DNA from 3 places in the Corynebacterium sp. TAE3-ERU30 genome. Region 1 is predicted to be linked to each of the others. Evidence: predicted binding sites of a transcription regulator. Region 1 holds the regulator's gene; each other region holds the start of a gene.
The links. Region 1 encodes LexA, which represses DNA repair genes until DNA is damaged. Its sites were predicted from a motif close to CGAACANNTGTTCG; they were not measured.
Positions count from the first base shown of each region.

Region 2: KR227_RS04465 (SAV_6107 family HEPN domain-containing protein) is a predicted target of LexA. The motif match lies at 2,221-2,234, and genes of this name have one in related genera.
Region 3: KR227_RS10500 (error-prone DNA polymerase) is a predicted target of LexA. The motif match lies at 4,346-4,359, and genes of this name have one in related genera.

Region 1 covers NZ_JAHUTO010000001.1:311,385-317,259, reverse strand. Annotated here, with positions in the region: gene KR227_RS01400 (1-phosphofructokinase family hexose kinase) at 17-988, opposite strand; gene KR227_RS01395 (DeoR/GlpR family DNA-binding transcription regulator) at 985-1,764, opposite strand; gene lexA (transcriptional repressor LexA) at 2,352-3,050, opposite strand; gene KR227_RS01385 (hypothetical protein) at 3,683-3,820, shown strand; gene nrdR (transcriptional regulator NrdR) at 4,001-4,465, shown strand; gene hrpA (ATP-dependent RNA helicase HrpA) at 4,505-5,875, opposite strand, start outside.
Region 2 covers NZ_JAHUTO010000002.1:328,406-334,280, reverse strand. Annotated here, with positions in the region: gene KR227_RS04480 (polyprenyl synthetase family protein) at 1-459, opposite strand, end outside; gene KR227_RS04475 (methylenetetrahydrofolate reductase) at 759-1,607, shown strand; gene KR227_RS04470 (GNAT family N-acetyltransferase) at 1,604-2,113, opposite strand; gene KR227_RS04465 (SAV_6107 family HEPN domain-containing protein) at 2,320-2,751, shown strand; gene KR227_RS04460 (DUF3040 domain-containing protein) at 2,945-3,349, shown strand; gene mraZ (division/cell wall cluster transcriptional repressor MraZ) at 3,948-4,379, shown strand; gene rsmH (16S rRNA (cytosine(1402)-N(4))-methyltransferase RsmH) at 4,571-5,620, shown strand; gene KR227_RS04445 (hypothetical protein) at 5,624-5,875, shown strand, end outside.
Region 3 covers NZ_JAHUTO010000005.1:172,677-178,551, reverse strand. Annotated here, with positions in the region: gene KR227_RS10520 (type I restriction-modification system subunit M) at 1-1,127, opposite strand, end outside; gene KR227_RS10515 (methionine ABC transporter permease) at 1,547-2,224, opposite strand; gene KR227_RS10510 (methionine ABC transporter ATP-binding protein) at 2,225-3,292, opposite strand; gene KR227_RS10505 (MetQ/NlpA family ABC transporter substrate-binding protein) at 3,368-4,231, opposite strand; gene KR227_RS10500 (error-prone DNA polymerase) at 4,381-5,875, shown strand, end outside.

The DNA.
Region 1 (5,875 bases):
GCGTAGGGGCGCAGCCCTAGAGCGGGATGATCTCCACCTGGTCGCAGCGGGCGCCGTCCTTGGTGGGCATGAACGAGTGCAGACTATCGCCCTCGGCGGCGCCGAAGGCCACAGCGAGCCGTAGCTGCTCGGCGCAGGGCGCATCCTCGCACACCCCGAGCTGGAAACCGGCGACGAGGCTATCGCGCCACGGGATAGACATATATCCCGGCGTGCCGGTGTAGCGCCCGAGCGCGCTCATAGATTCCGTGAGCAGCAGGCTGTGGCGGCGGTCAATACCAATGAGGAGGGTGTGGATGCCGGCGTCGAGCAATGGTTGGCAGGTGCGAGCCAGCTCTGAAGCGCTGGACTCCGGCTCCGCCAGGATGTGGGAGCGCAGCTCCTCGACGTCGCTGCGCGCCCAGGTGGCGATGTCTTCGAGGTGACACATCACGGAATGCGGGGCAATCGTGCCCACTTGGCGCAGCACGGCCTGCAGTGCCGGCCCCGTCGAGGCGATCGAGACCTTCTTGTTGGGGTGGTAGAGGCACAGGCTACGCAGCACATCCGAATACCAGCCGTGGGTGGCCACAATAGGCAGCGGGCCGGTAAGCAGCACCGATTGGTGATGCTCGGCTGCGGCGACCGTCTTATCCCGCAGCATGGCCAGCTGGTGGCTATCGAGCGGCATCGGCGGATCCCGGAACTCGGTGGTGGTGAGATCCGATTCGATCACGGCAGAGTGCATGGGAATCGGGCCAGGCACCTCGATGTAGTCATGGGCCAGACCCATCTCAGTGATCAGGCGCATATAGTGGCTGATCTGTGGGGCTGGGAAGAGAGCTAGGGCGGACTGGCCTGCCAAATACAGGGCATAGGCAACGTTGGTGCCGGTACCGCCGGCGGTGATGCCCACATCGTTGAAGTGGTTGACCTCGCCGGGAGCAATGGGGGAGGAGATCCGTGCCGCGCGCTGGAGCACGGGGGTGGGGGTGACGCAGAGAATCATTGGGCGCACACCACATGAACGCCGCGTTCGCGCAGATTATCCACGAAGGTCTGCGGTGCGCCCGCATCGGTAATGAGCACATCAATATCAGTGATCGAGGCGAAGCTCACCAAATAATCACTGCCCAGTTTGGTGGAGTCGCAGAGCACAACGACCTTGCGGGCATTGGTGATCATGGCGCGTTTCACCGCGGCCTCCTGGGAGTCCGCCGTGGAGAGGCCGTGATCGAGCGTTAAGGCATTGGTGCCGATGAAGGCTACGTCGGCACGCATCAGCGCGAGGGTGCGTAGTGCGGTATCGCCGACGACTGCCTGGGTAATGGCGCGAACGGAGCCGCCGAGAAGCTGCACCTCATCCAAACCATTGCTGGCCAAGTGCATCGCATGCGCGAGGCAGTTCGTCACGATCGACCAGGCGCGGGCATTGGGGTGCTCGGAAATGAGCTCGCACAGGGCGGAAATAGAGGTACCGGCGTCGAGGAACATGCCGCCCGAGCGATCGGGGAGAAACTCCATGGCGGCACGCGCGATGGCGGATTTGGCGCCGGAGGCAGAGCGGGAACGGGCATCCACGCTGAACTCGGCGGTCTGGAAGCTTTGGCTCGCCACCGCGCCGCCATGTACTCGGTGCACGGTGCCCTCGGAGTCAAGGACGGCGAGATCGCGGCGAATGGTCTCAGCGGTGACACCAAACTTGGTGGCCAACTCCGTGACATTCACGCGGCCTTCGATCGATGTCAGGGAGGCAATTTGTCTCCGGCGTTCTTCGGCGTACATCGGTGTCCACTTCTCCTCAGTTAGAACAAACGCGTCCGCATACAGCCGCGCTCGCGCCAACAGCTGGGGCAGACCATATACAGATAATCACCCACTGTGCGGGGCACCAACGGCGACGCTGTGGCACACAGTCGGGGCATCGGGCGAGGCTGCGTGTGTGAAAATAAAAGTTCGCGGCCTGCACTATGTGGGTTTGTTATCGAATTATGTAGATCCATTTTCGCACGATCGGGCGGGAACCTAGAAAGAATCGGGCCAAATTCCACACATGGGTGTGGCATTGCTCCGCATTGTGTCCGTCCTCCGCCCCCGTAGGGTGCGCCATCGCTGCGGGCACAGAGGGATGTGCTGCTGTGATGAGCTGCGGTGACACCGGCGTCTAGCGTGCAGCCGCAGAGTGTGATGTCCGATGTTGTTACTTTGGCAACAGCGGCGCCTGGTGCACAGTAAAAGCCCCACGAATGAGGGTAATTCTCTGTTCGTGGGGTGTGAGTATGTGGTCTCAGGCGCTAGCGAGGCATGGATTGTGCCCCGTTTATCGGCGCTGAGGTGGCCATATGCTGCCCGTTCTGTGGGGATTGAGCCACTTAGAGCTTGCGCATCACAGATACGACTTTGCCGAGGATCTCTGCCTCATCGCCCTTGATCCAGTCGAACTCCATATTGTGCGGGACCAGCCAGACGCCGCTGCGATCCTTATGGAACTCTTTGACCGTTGCTTCGCCATCGATCATGGCTGCCACAAACTCGCCGATCTCGGCTACGGGCTGGGAGCGGACAACCACCCAGTCGCCGTTGAGGATGCCGGCGTCTTTCATAGACTCGCCAACGACCTGGAGCATAAAGAGCTCACCATCGCCGACGATGTCCTGCGGTAGGGGGTAGTAGCTTTCGACGTTCTGCTCGGCAAGAATCGGCGACCCTGCGGCGATGGATCCCACAACCGGAATATAGGTGGTGCTCGACGTGCTTTCCGGAACCTCATCGGCCGGGGAGGGCTTCTGGCTGCGCTTGGACTTCGGGCCGGGGCGCTTTGCCGATTCCGGTAGATGGCGAACATCGACGGCGCGCGGTTTATTGGGATCGCGCCGCAAAAAGCCTTTCTTCTCCAGCTCCTTGAGTTGATAGGCCACGGAGGAGGTGGACTGCAGTCCGGCGGCATCGCCAATTTCGCGAATGCTCGGCGGATAGCCGCGGAGAACAACGGCATCCCGAATCACTTCGAGAATGCGCCGCTGCCGCTCGGAGAGGGCGCTGTAGTCAGGTTCGGAGGGGGTGCGGGCCATGAGGAGTCCTTCGAAAGTTGTCTGGCGATGAGCGAGCAGGTGCGGAGCACGACAAGGGCCGATATGACCCACTGTGCGCTACGGCCCGAAAGGGGCGTGGCGTTCGAACACGCCCAATCGAACATTTTTCTCTTCAAATCATACGGCTGTTCGCCCAGCAGAGCAAGCATGACTGCGGTGTTCGATTGCACTTGCGCGCTATCGAACACACTGTCTATAGTCGAACATGTGAGTGAAGGATTGTTTCGAACGTCCGACGCTCTTCCTACAGTGGCCCCTAGTGATGTACTCGCTCAGTGAAAGGACTTCTCATGACTCTCTCCCTTAACCCCGTATCTGCACCTCGTAGCGCCCGTGGCGTGGGCTCTTCCTACCCGCAGTCCTCTCCGGCGGTGGTGTCTCCGGCCGCCACCTGGAGCGGTGTGCAACGCCGAGAGCTCTCCCGTTCGGCGTGTGGTGTTCGAACGCTTTCTCATTCAGATAGAACACCACGGCGATCGCCTGGGGCGGGTGGTGCTGGCCACGGGGTGTATGATGCGTCGTTTTCTCGGCTCGCCGGGGATGCGTGTGATCGTTCGAATGGCTGCTCCGCAGGTGTAGCTCATTCCTCCCACGGTGCCCCGTGGCGTGCCGTGCTGAAGCAAGCGCTCGTGTCCACCTGTGTGGGTGTGCTCTTGGCTGGTGGTTTCCACGCCGCGATGAGCACCCAAGACGGCCAGGCTCCGTACACCCCGCCGAATCTCGTTACCCAGACGGCGAGTGTGCACTAGTACAGCAGGCGCGAGTGAGGCCGGGGCGGTGTGCCCATCTCGGTAGCTGCTCTCGGGGCCGGGTCGCGCTTCGCTAGACTGGCGTGTCAGATAGCGGTGTTGAGGTGAGGTTCTCAGAGCCGCTGTGTCGGCGGTGTATGCCGGCACCTGATCGGATTGGATTATTGAGGATTCGCCACCATGCACTGTCCCTTTTGCCAGAATCAGAGCTCGCGCGTGATCGACTCCCGCGTGATTGATGCCGGATCGGCCATCCGCCGCCGCCGTGAATGCTCCGAATGCGGCGGCCGTTTCACCACCATCGAAAAGGCCATGCTGTTGGTACTCAAGCGCAATGGCGTCTCCGAGCCCTTTAGCCGCGAGAAGGTGATCACCGGTGTGCGCCGCGCTTGCCAGGGCCGAGACGTCTCTGATGATGCACTCAAGCGGCTGGCCCAAGAGGTGGAGGAGACCGTGCGCAGCCACGGCAGCTCACAAGTCAATGCCAATGACATTGGCTTGGCCATTCTCGAGCCTTTGCGCGAACTCGATGAGGTCGCCTATCTGCGCTTCGCCTCCGTCTATCGCTCCTTTAGCAGTGCCGATGACTTCGAGGCAGAAATTCGCAAGATGCGTCGCGTCGCGAAGAAATCCGACTCCTTCTAGCTCGCCCTCACCACGGACAGTAGCCCGCCCAGCGCACTATCAGCGCAGGCGGGCAATCGCTTTGTCGATGCGCTTGGCCGAAACCGGGCCAGAGGTGCCGAGCCGCTGGGCAAAAAGCGAGACCCGAAACTCTTGAATCATCCACCGAATATCTTTGACCTCGCGGGTGCGGGCCCGCGTATCCGGTAGCGAGTTGAGCTTGTTCTCTAGGGTGTCTTCCACGGCCTCAACCTCATCGAGCAAGTCGAAATCGCGGTCGGGGTCGCGTTCCATATCATCGAGCCGAATCCGCATCGCCGCCAGATAGCGGGGGAGATGCCGGAGATGCTCGATACCGTGTTTGGCCACCGCTCCCTGCGGTAGCAAAAACTCCAGCTGCTTTTTCATATCCGCAATGGCGTCGCCCGTCCACTGCTCGAGCTCGCTAGCCAGATAGGAATAGTCCACCAAGCCCGGGGCAAGCGCCACGATGATGGAACGCACCCGTCCAGGAACCTCTGGGCTCACCGCCTCGCTAAGGGCCTCGAACTCCTCGGGGGTGCGTACCGGTCCGCCGTGGGCGAGCATGAGATCACGAATGGCGGTCACCCGCGCATCCTCAATCAAGCCCGCAGCCTTGCCGTGCGGATAGTTCTCCACGGCGACGCGCTGCTTGAGGGGCAAACCATTGAGCATCTGGCGTTGATTCACAGAAATAGAGCGCATCAGCAGCGTCAATTGCGCGGTGAGCATCGCCGCATCGGCGGCCTCCTTGGTGGGCATAGTCTCCACCACCAAGCCGCCATCTTTGATAACCAGCGCCGGATAGGTGGTAAAGCTCTGCCCATCCACCCGGGTGTCGTGCGTTTCCGCGATCTCACCAATCGAGTCCTTATCCCAGCTGTGCACGGGAGCGGCAGCACGGGAGTGGGCGCGCTTGCGCACCGAGGACTGAATCCGGCCGGCCTGACGCTTCTTCAACGCCTCCAGATCCTTATCGTGATCCACGATCTTTCCCCGCTTATCGATGGCGGCGAAGGTCATGCGCAGATGCGGATCCAGCTTCTCGAAGGAGAAATCGCCGGGATTAATCCCGGTGGCGCCGAGCTTGTTTAGCCCCTCGGCCAGCTGCTGGGTCACGGTAGAGGTATAGGGCACCAGGCTGGGCAGTACCCTTTCGGCGAAGGTAGGTGCGGGGACGACGCTGCGGCGGAGATGCTTCGGCAAGCTACGCAAAAGCTCGGTGATGAGCTCGGAGCGGAGGCCGGGTACCAGCCACGCGAATTCGGCGGCCTCGACTCCGGCGAGTACGGGGATGGGGATACGCACGGTCACGCCGTCGAACTCGGAGCCCGGCTCGAACTCGTAGCTGAGGTCGAATACCAGCGAGCCCTGCTGCCATTTATCGGGGAAGGCCTCCTCGGCCACATC
Region 2 (5,875 bases), on a different contig from region 1:
ATCGGCGTATACCAATGCCATATCGCCGAGCAATATAGCCAGTGATTCGCCAAAGTGGGCGGCATCGCCGGAAAAGCCTTGCTCTCGGTGATAGGCCTCTACCCGGCGGTGCACGGTGGGGTAGCCGCGCCGAGTATCGGAGGAGTCGATAATGTCATCGTGAATAAGAGCGCAGGCTTGGATGAACTCGAGGGCGGATAAGGCAGTCGTAACAGCCTCAATATCCTCGGTGCACTCGGGGCTCCGAGCGCCCATGAAGCCGGTCCAGCCGAAGATGGGGCGCATGCGCTTACCGCCACTGAGCACGAAATCTTCCAGCACCGCAGTGCCGAGATGCACGTTCTCGTCCATAGCGAGGGAGTGCTGATTGCGCTGTGTGCAGTAGCTCAGCAAATGCTCACGTACCACTGGCGGAATGGCCTGAATAGGGTCGGTGAACAGCTCCGAGTGAGTCGACATCACAGTCTCTCCAGATCGATAGTGGGGTAGGGGTCAGCGAGGCCCCAGCCGGCGGCGAGGAGGGTCTAGGTTGTATCACTGTTGACTCTAGCGTGTGCAGCAGACACGAGGTGCGTGCGGGGCACATAATTTTCCGTAGGAATGAACCGCTCGGTTCACTTTTGGGGGCAATTCGCGCACAAAGCGGTTTGTATGTGCTTTAATGCAGCACCATGCCCACAACACAGCCGCAGCACCGTTCGGTTATCGACGCCATCACTGCTCCCCGAGAAGCCTGCGTGGCCTTTTCGGTGGAATTCATGCCACCCCGCGATGACGCAGCCGAGCAGCGCATGTGGGACGCGGCGAGCACCTTCCACGATCTGGGTGCGGCCTTCGCCTCGGTGACCTATGGCGCCGGCGGCTCCACCCGCGAGCGCACCGGCCGCATCGCGCGCCGGCTCTCGCAGCACCCGCTGACCACCTTGGTGCACCTGACTCTGGTGGAACACACCGCCGAGGAACTCACGTCGATCCTGCGGGAGTATGCCCACCTGGGGCTCACCAATCTCTTGGCCCTGCGCGGTGATCCGCCCGGCAATCCGCTGGGGGAGTGGGTGCCCACCGAAGGCGGACTGAACTATGCCGTCGATCTCATCCGTTTAACCAAATCCGTGGAGGAGTGCCGCGACTTCACTATCGGCGTCGCCAGCTTCCCCGAAGGCCACTATCGCGCCGAGAATCTAGACGCGGACACGCACTGGACCCTGGAGAAGCTGCGCGCCGGGGCGGAGTTTTCCATCACCCAAATGTTTTTTGATGTGGAGCACTTCCTGCGGCTCCGAGATCGCCTTGCTGCCGCCGATCCCGTACACGGCGCGAAGCCGGTGATTCCCGGCCTGATGCCGATCACGAGCCTGCGCTCGGCCCGGCGTCAGGTGGAGTTGTCCGGCTCCTCCTTGCCGACGGCGCTGGAACGGCGTTTGCTTGCGGCAGAGACGGATGAGCAGGTCCGGGCCGTGGGGATCGAGGTGACCTCCGAGATGGCCGAGCGCTTGATCGCGGAAGGGGTGGAGGATCTGCACTTTATGACGATGAACTTCGCCCGCGCCACGCAAGAGGTGCTGCACAATCTCGGCATGGCCCCGGCGTGGCAGCCGGCCGCCTAAGAAGCGGTGGGAAGACAGAGCACCGCGAAGGGGCGGGAATCGCCGAGGAAACGAAAATTGCGCAGCAGGTCCTGAAAGCCTAAAGAGCGGTAGAGGCCGAAAGCGCGGTTGTTTTCCCCGGCGGTTTCTGGAGTGGAGAGAAGAATCTGGGTGGGGGCGGCGTCGATAAACGCCGTAATGAGGCGGCGCCCAATGCCTCGGCCTTGATAGGCGGGATCGACGTGGATCTCGGAGAGTTCCACATAATCCTTGAGGGTGCCTAGCTGCGGACTATGGGCACCGTAGGTCTGGCGTACCCCGTGATAGACCTGATTGAACCACCATTGGGTGCTATTGCTACGAAAGCCGTACACCACGCCGACGATGGAGCGATCGTGGACGGCGATGAAGGCGTGAAAATCGCGGTTGCGGGAGTTATGCCGCCACGCGGAAACGCGGGAATCGGCCAAGGTGGGGTCATAGCCCATTGCGCGAATGTAGATGTCCACCAAATGCGGGGTTAGCATACAAAACTCGACGGTCGTGAGCTCGCGTATTTCCTCCACAGCCATAACTTCTTATTTCACCATTCTTCTCTGCGATGTGTGGCATATTCTAGCCGAACATTCTCGGTAGAACACGTGTTCGAACACGGAGGGTGGAGTGTCCTGGGTGCTCACTAGTGTCACAGCTAAACAACGCACTACAGCACTCAACAATGAAGGAGTAGCCCATGGCCACCCCGATCGTATCCTCCACCGTCTCCTCCCTCCGTCCTCGCGTTCCGAATAGTGTCCGGCTTTTCCGCAGTGGTGTGGACAATTATGAGGCCGCGCAGCAGGCGCTGCTGGACGATAAATTGCTCGATGCTCTCGAATATGGCTACCGCGCTGCGCTGCGTCTCGCGGGAGCGCGGGTGGCAGATAGTCCTGTGGCGAAGCGGCGACGGCTGCCGCGTTCAGCCTGGGATCAGCTGCGCCTCGTAGATCAACGTGGTGCCGACTATGCCGATCTCTTCGAGGCCTTCTCCCGGGTGAGGCAGCGTGCACTTAATGGCCTTGATCGGCACATTTCCCCAGCCCGCGTGGGTACCTTGATGCGGCTGGTAGAGTCCTTCCTAGACGATGTAGATGAGCAGCTGCATCCCACTTCCACCGCAGCCTAGAAACTCGGCCGCAGCGTCGCCATGAGGCGGCTATCCATGGCGGGGCGTGTGGGGCTGTCGGGGGTGGGAGTACTGCCGGTGAATGGTGATCGGAACAATTCGCGGCAGTGAAACGTTGTTGTATTTTGAAGACCCCATCAGCGGCAGGTGCTCTGCACAAGGAGCCCAGCCACACACCCGCCCGGGAGGAACAGTGTCGCTTTCAGAGCAGGAGAAAAAGCTTCTCCGTGAGATTGAGCAGTCACTACTTGCAGACGATCCCAAGTTTGGATCCTCAATTAAAGAGGAATCCGCTTTCGGTGGTGGTTCTGGTTCGCTGAGCCTGCGGGGGATTGCCGTCGGCGTCATCGGCCTTCTTGTGCTGATCGGTGGCATCGCGCTGAGCCAGACCAACCTGTGGTTCATCGCCCTCGGCGCAGTGGGCTTTCTTATTATGTTCGGCGCTGGCCTCTGGATGTTGCGTGACGGCGGCGAGGGCGGCTCGGCCGAGTCCGGTCCGAAGCTGCACACCGTCAGTAGCTCCCGCCCCGCGGCCGCACCGAAACAAGACACAAGCTCGATGGAAGAGCGTTTCCGCCGCCGCTTCGGCGAGCACTAACGCCCCAACCGTTCATCGCTAGGGGCTAAGGGTCTGAGGCCCCATCCAGCGCGCACCTATTAAGGTGCGCGCTTTTTTCATGCCCACACCTCGCGCCAGCAGTATCGGCACACCCCCACGGGGCTAGTGCACTACATGGCTTCCCACTTTCTCCCACCGCGATCCCCCACTGTGTCCCACGCGGAGCTCCCCGCTGGGTAAAAGGTGAAGATAGTGCGGTTGAAAAGCGAAAAGGTAGAGGTGGTGCGCATGGGGATTATGGGGGTCAGGAGTACTACAGTCACCTCTCGTGCCCTACTGTGACGCCCCAGAGGGTTATCGCGTATCGTGTCTCCCACCGCGCTCGAGAGAAAAATACCGCGATGAACAGTGGATTTAGCGAGAAGAAAAAGAAATGGGCGGCGCAGGCTGTTAAAAGTGGGGGAAAGTGGGGTATTGTGGGGCCTAGGTCAGCTGGCCGGCCCATTGTGGCCGCTCGGCGGGCAGGAAATTGGATATCGAAGGCATGCGAGATGCGCACCTGAGTGCCGCGTTGAACGAGGTATCCCGCATCACTGGGTTTCGAGGTGATTGACACGTAAAGGAGGCCAATAAACCCATGTTTCTTGGCACCTATACCCCGAAGCTCGATGACAAGGGACGGCTCACACTGCCGGCAAAGTTCCGCGAGGAACTTGCGGGCGGCCTCATGGTCACCAAGGGTCAAGATCACAGCTTGGCCGTGTATCCCCGTGAGGAGTTTGCCGCTCGAGCACGCAAGGCAGCGGCGGTGTCGCGTACCAACCCCAAGGCGAGGGCGTTCATTCGTAACCTCGCTGCGAGTGCGGACGAGCAACGCCCTGACGGGCACGGTCGAATCACGCTTTCGGCGGCGCATCGTGAGTATGCGGCCTTGAAGAAAGAGTGCGTGGTGATCGGCTCGGTCGACTTCCTAGAAATCTGGGATGCCGAGGCATGGGCTGCGTACCAGGCCGAAACCGAGGATTCCTTCGCGGAAGCAGAGGATGACGTTCTGGGCGGCTTTATCTAACACAGGCCCGCTGTCGACAACGCCCACGCGGTGTGTGTAGACCTCCGGCTGAGGTTGAAGTTCTGGTGTACTTCCCCGATACCAGAATGTTCCCTCGGACGGAGCTCTATATACACCGCCGACGTGTCCGGTGAGACCACACATCTATTTACCTGCACGACTCATAGCGAGAGGGGGTGCGATCGCGCACCATGACGGCACAGCACACACAACAGGAACGCGACGTGGATACAGCCAGCGCCCAAGCGCGGGAGCTCGAAGCCAATCATGGCCATGTCCCCGTGCTGCGCGATCGCGTCACCGAGCTACTCGCTCCCGCGATCGAGGCCTCCGAGCATCCCGTGATCGTCGATGCCACTCTCGGTGCCGGTGGACACACCGAGCACCTGCTGTCCACCTTCCCCAGCTGTTTCGTTATCGGCGTCGATCGCGATGCCCGCTCCCTGGCTGAGGCCAGTACTCGGCTCGAGCGCTTCGGCGCTCGCTTCTGTCCGATCCACGCCCGCTTTGATGGTCTGGGTGAGGAGATCGATCGCTCGACGGCGCCGGCCGCTATCCGCGCCCAGCAGCATGGCCTCACCGGGGCGCTCGCCGATCTGGGTGTGTCCTCCATGCAGCTCGATCAAGTCGATCGGGGTTTCGCCTATAAGGTGGACGCCCCGCTGGATATGCGCATGGATAATAGCCAGCATGTAACCGCGGCGGATGTGCTCAACACCTATAGCCACGGAGATCTCGCGCGCATCCTCAAAACCTATGGTGACGAGCGTTTTGCGGGCAAGATTGCCAGCGCGATCGTGCGGGAGCGTGAGAAGGAGCCCTTCCAGTCCTCGGCGCGGCTCGTGGAGTTGCTGTACGACACCATCCCCGCGGCGACCCGGCGTACGGGCGGGCATCCAGCCAAGCGCACCTTCCAGGCCCTGCGTGTGGAAGTCAATGCGGAACTCGAGTCACTGGAAAAGCTCATCCCCGTGGTGGCCGAACGACTCGCCCCGCACGGGCGAATGGTGTTCATGAGCTATCAGTCGCTCGAGGACAAGATCGTGAAAAAGGTGCTCACCGATCTCACGACCTCCACCACTCCGCCGGGGCTGCCCATGGATCTCCCGGGAACCGCTCCGTCGTTCCGCTTGCTCACCCGCGGCTCGGAGAAGGCATCCGCCGCCGAGATCGAGATGAATCCCCGTGCCGCATCGGTGCGGGTGCGCGCCGCTGAAAAAGTATCGGAAGAAAGGCTCTAAGACATGACCCTCACCGCAGGAACCCCCGTGCGGCGTCCTCGGCGCAGCGCGCAGGATGGCTCGGGCCAGGCAGAGCACGATGCTTATCGCCCCTCCCCGCGTTGGGCGGATACCTCCCATCGCTCGCGGGATTACAGCACGAGCACCTTCAGCAGCGTCGATACGCTCGAGCGTGACAAGGACACCGCCGAGCGGGAGTCGTTGAGCACCCGTTATGGGCACCGCGCCACCACCTTGCGGCCGCAGGCGCCGGCG
Region 3 (5,875 bases), on a different contig from region 1:
CGAATTTTCTGCTCAGCGCCACCGCGGTAGAGCACGCCCGGGAACTCAACGATCGCGGCGGTGCCGTTCTCGGCAAGCCAGGAGAGGATATGCATTGTGAAGGCCAGATCCGCCTTGGACGGCGGGGCGAGAACACCGGCGGGGGAGAAGCGGACATCGTCAATAAGAACCGAGTCGTTCTTGCCCGGCCACTTCACCGAGTACGGAGGGTTGGAGACGATCGCCTCGAAAGGCTCCATCGCCTCGTGCCGGGGGGAAGGCTCCGTGAGGGTGTCGCCCAAGGCAATGTCGAACTGGTCGAAGCCCACGTCGTGCAGGAACATGTTGATCCTAGCCAGATTGTAGGTGGTCAGGTTGATCTCCTGGCCAAAGTAGCCCTGCTGCACGCCTTCCGGGCCGAGGATCTTGCGGAATTTCAGCAGCAGTGAACCCGAGCCACAGGCTGGGTCGTACACGCGATTGACCTTGGTCTTGCCCATGACCGTGATGCGGGCCAGCAGTTCAGAGACCTCCTGCGGGGTGTAGTACTCGCCGCCGGACTTGCCGGCGGAGGAGGCGTACATGCCCATCAGGTACTCGTAGGCGTCGCCGAACAGATCAATCTCATTATCCTGCAGGTTGCCTAGGGGAAGGTCGCCGATTGCATCCAGCAGGCGGCACAGGGTGGCGTTGCGCTTGGCAACGCTGTTGCCCAGCTTGGAGCTGTTGACATCAACGTCGTCGAATAGGCCCTTCAGATCGCCCTCGCTGTCCGTGCCCACCGCGGAGCCCTCAATGTTGCGGAAAATCTGCGCCAGAGTCTCATTGAGGTTCTCATCGAAGCGGGCACGGGCGCGGACATTCTCAAACAGCTCCGAGGGAAGGATGAAGAAGCCCTTTTCTTCGATCGTGGTCTCTCGGCCTAGGATTGCCTCCTCGTCCGGGAGTGCCGCGTAGCTGAACTCCGGGTTCTCGCCCTCAGTGTGTTCCCACTCATCCAGGTAGGCGGCCAGGTTCTCCGAAATGAAACGGTAGAACAACATGCTCAAAACGTAAGCCTTGAAATCCCAGCCATCCACGCTGCCGCGCAGGTCGTTGGCGATTCTCCAAATGGTTTTGTGTAATTCTGTGCGTTGAGTTTCAGGCATGTGGTGGTGATTCTTTTGTCGTCGTAGGAGGGCGGCCAACGCCAAGACAATCAGGTCTATGAGCAATCCTTACTCTGCCATAGTTCGAACGAGATATGGAATAGTGGCACGCCAGTTTTGATAGTGTGCCGTGCACGCGAAGCTCGACTCCGTAAGGCCAACCAGATTAGCACTAAGAACCAGCTCCACACAGCACGACTGTGGCGAAGTCTGCTTTCGTTTTGGGTGGTGTTGCGGTTAGGTGCGTAGTCCGACTGCGAGCAGATTTTCTCGCTGGGTGACCGTACTTGGTTCTTTGAGGTTGTGCTGAGATTCAGAGTAGCTCAAAGTCCCAAGCCCGCCGTGGGGTGCCCATACGCCAGCAGCGCCCCCGATGAAACGGGGACGCTGCGTCGATAAGCGTGCTGCGATGAGCCGAACTAGCGGCGCATGATCTTCTTCGACAGCCAGTTGCCGAAGAACTGCGCGAGCTGGACGATGATGATGATCACCGCGGTGGCCACGAGGGTGACGGTCCAATCGAAGGAACGATAGCCGTAGACGATGGCGAAATCGCCCAGGCCGCCGCCGCCGATGTAGCCGGCCATGGCGGACATATCCACCACCGCGATAAAGATGAAGGTATAGCCCAGCACCAGCGGGCCGAGGGCCTCGGGAACGATGATCGTGGTGATGATCTTCCACGGCGAGGCCCCCATGGCGCGGGCCGCCTCGATCACACCGGGATCGATGGCCACCAGGTTCTGCTCCACGATGCGGGCGACGGCGAAGGTCGCGGCGATTGACATCACGAAGGTGGCGGCGCCGGTACCGATGGTCGAGCCGATGGCCACCTTGGTCAGCGGGCCGATGAAGGCGATGAGGATGATGAAGGGGATCGGGCGGATGAAGTTCACCAACACGTTGAGCACGGCGTAGACAAACGAGTTGCGCAGGATGCCGCTCGGGCGCGTGGTGTAGAGCAAAATGCCCAGCACCAGCCCGAAGAAGCCGCCGGCCACCATCGTGATGCCCACCATGTAGAGGGTCTCGAAGATGGAGTCGATGAAGGTATCGCCGAGCCGATCCCAGTCAGCTGCGAGATAAGTGGTGTCCATTTAAGAAATCTCCTGAATCTCGGTGGTCTGCGTGAGGGAGCGGTAGAACTCGTCGATGGCGGCATTATCGCCGTTCAGACGGACGGTGACTTTGCCGAAGGAATTACCCTGCAGGGTGGTCACGCCGCCGTGCACAATATCGACGCTCACATCGGCCTCGCGGGCGTGGCCGGCCGCAGTGAAGAAGCCGGAGGTCTCGGTGAGCTTGACGGTAAATAGTCGCCCCGGTTTGCCGCGAAGATCATCCGACTCCACATTGTCCGGCTCATTGCGCAGGGTGGTGGCCACAAAGCGGCGAGCCACGGCGGTCTGCGGATCCGAGAACACCTCGAATACCGAGCCCTGCTCCACCACGCGGCCGTTTTCCATCACCACCACCTTGTCGGCGATCGAACGCACCACATCCATTTCGTGGGTGATCACCACGATGGTGATGCCGAACTCCTTGTTCACCTTGCGCAGCAGGGCCAGCACATCCTGGGTGGTCTCGGGGTCGAGAGCCGAGGTGGCCTCATCGGCCAGCAACAAGGAGGGGTTGGTGGCCAGGGCGCGGGCGATGCCCACGCGCTGCTTCTGTCCGCCGGACAGCTGCTCGGGATAGGAGCCGCCCTTATCGGAGAGGCCCACGAAGTCCAGCATCTCCTGGACGCGCTTGGTGCGCTCGGCCTTGGAGATGCCGGCCAGCTCGAGGGGGTAGGCGATATTGCCGGCTGCGGTGCGCGCGGAAAACAGGTTGAACTGCTGGAAGATCATGCCGATGTGGCGGCGCAGCTGGCGCACCTTCTTCTCCGGCATGCCCACGATATTGGTGCCGTCCAGCAGAATCTCGCCGGAGCTCGGCACATCGAGGCCATTGATCTGGCGCACCAAGGTGGACTTGCCCGCACCGGAGTAGCCGATCACGCCGAGGATCTCCCCGGGGGCGACGGTGAGATTGACGTTATCCAGGGCGGTCACCGTGCCGCGCTTCGTGGAGAAGGTCTTAGACACGTTGCGGAATTCAATAGCGGTGCCAGTAGTACCGGACGGGATGGAGCCGGCGGCGGCCGCGTGTGGTTGTTGTGCCACGAGCGAAAAGTTCCTTAAAACGTAGGTGAATGGAAACAAAGGCCCCCTAGAAAAAAGGGGGCCGTGGTGTGGGGATTAGCCCTTGCGGATCTCGTCCTCGAGACGGTGCAGGATCTCCTGCAGCTCATCGGCGGGGCGATCCACGGCGACGGAGGTGCCGGCGGTGTCCTCTTGATCGGCATCCACCACAGCCTGGGTGTGCCAGATCTCGGCGAGCTTTTTCAGCTGCTCATTGTCCTTGTCCTCGGCGCGCACAACCACCACGTTGATATAGGGCTCGGCGAGCTCAGAGTTGGGGTCATCGGCGAAGATGGAGGACTTCGGGTCGATGCCGGCGCGATCCAGGAAGGAGTTGTTGATGATGGCCGGCTTGCCCTCGCCCCAACCGGTGGGGGTCTGCGCGGCATCCACCGGCTGCACCTCAACCTTGGACTTATCCTTATCGATGTCGGCCGGGGTGGGGTTATCCACGTCATTCTTCAGGGTGATCAGATCCGCCTGCACCAGCACGTTGATAGCGCGGCCCTGGTTGGAGGGATCGTTCGGGATCACGATTTCCTGGCCCTCGATGCCGTCGAGGGAATCGTGGTCCTTCCAGTACAGTGCCAGCGGCACGATATAGGTGGAGCCGATCGGCAGGAGGTCATCGCCGGAGCCCACATTGTGCTCGGCGAGGAACTTCAGGTGCTGGAAGCTATTGGCGTCGATCTCGCCCTCGGCCAGCGCCTTATTCGGGGTATTGAAATCGCTGAAGTTCACAACCTCGAGGTCGATGTCGTTCTCGTTGGCTGCGTCCTCCCAGGCGGCGAACTGCTTCAGGGTGGAATCAGTAGAGCCGAGCTTGATGGTGGAGGAATCATCGCTGCCGCAGGCTACAAGCGCGGTGGCGGACAGGGCCACGGTGGCCAGGGCGGCGGTGGTGCGGGTAAATCGCTTCATGGGAACATCCTTAGAAAAAAGTAGTAGAAAGAGCTGTCTATTTGACGCTGCTCTACGCTAGCACCTTCGTTTGAATCTGTACAGCTTGGTCTACGGAGGGGGCAATAAGGGGCTAGAACAGGTGTGCGAAACATGCTAGCGTGGGGCGCATGGAATGGAATGGCTGCTTCTTGGGGGTCAATGCTCGCCCTTTAAGCTGGTCAAAACTGGAAAGGCTGCTCTCTGGCCGCTATGATGGGCGCCTGCAATCGGCACCCACTCAGTCTAGCCCTAACGCAGCGCATGTTCGACAGTCGCACGGGCGTATCGCGGACCTGCATTGCCGCTCGAGTTATAGCTTTTTACACGGCGCATCTGAGCCAGAAGAACTCGTCGCTCGCGCCGTGGAATTGGGCTACCGCGCCCTCGGGTTGTGCGATCGCGATGGCCTCTATGGCGTGGTGAAATTCGCCGAGGCCGCAGCGCAGTATCAGCTGGACACGATCATCGGTGCCGAGCTCAGCGTCGGCGAACAGCTGGGGATTCCGGCCACCTTGTGTGTGCTCGCCAAGGACGTCGAAGGCTATCGCCGCCTCAGCCGCGTTATCTCCGCCGCGGCTATGGCCGCAGGGGAAAAAGACCACACGGTCTATCCCTCACTGGCGGCGCTCGGCACCGCTGCCGGCGGTCACTGGTATGTGCTTGTCGACGCCACCTGGGCCCCACAGCTTCCCGCCCTCATCGCGGCATTCGGGCGGGAGAATATCCGCCTCGAGTACCGGATTTCTCGCCGCCCCACGGACGCCGATGCGCACGCCGAGCTGGACCGGCTTCGCGCCCAGTACCAGCTGCGGGGGACCGTTTCCGCCGTGGCGACTGCCGCCACGATGGGCGCGCGGCGACTCGCCGCCGCGAAGGACGCCCTCGCCGCCCGCCGCAGCGTGGGCGATCACGCCGCGGAACTCGATCCCATGGGTGGGCGCTGGCTGCTGGGGGAGAAGGCGCTGGCCACCATGGTGCCGCACGCCAGTGACCTCATGGCAGAGAATCTGCGGCTGGCGGAGGAATGCGCCTTAGAGCTCACCCTCGTGGCCCCGAATCTGCCCAGCCACGGCGACAACGAGATGGCGCAGCTGCGCCAGCTGGTCGCGGAGCGGGCTCCCCAGCGCTATGCGTCCCGGCCCACCGAGATCGCCCACCGCGCCCATGCGCAGATCGACTATGAGCTGGAGGTGATCGAACAGCTCGGCTTCGCCGGGTATTTCCTCATCGTGTGCGGGATCGTGGATTTTTGCCGGCGGGAGAATATTCTCTGCCAAGGTCGCGGCTCAGCCGCCAACTCTGCGGTGGTCTTTGCCCTCGGCATCACGAATGTGGAGCCGATCAGTGCGCGGCTGCTCTTTGAGCGCTTCCTCTCTCCCGAAAGAGAAGGGCCGCCGGATATCGATATTGATATTGAATCGGGCCGCCGCGAGGAGGTGATCCAATACGTCTACAACACCTATGGCCGCGACTACGCCGCCATGGTGGCCAATGTGATTACCTATCGCCATAAGGGGGCGATACGCGATGCTGGGCGCGCCCTCGGTTTTGCGCAGGGCAGCTGTGATGCCTGGTCGCGCGGCGTCGCCGACCCGCCAGAGCAGGTGCGCCAGCTCGCGGCCA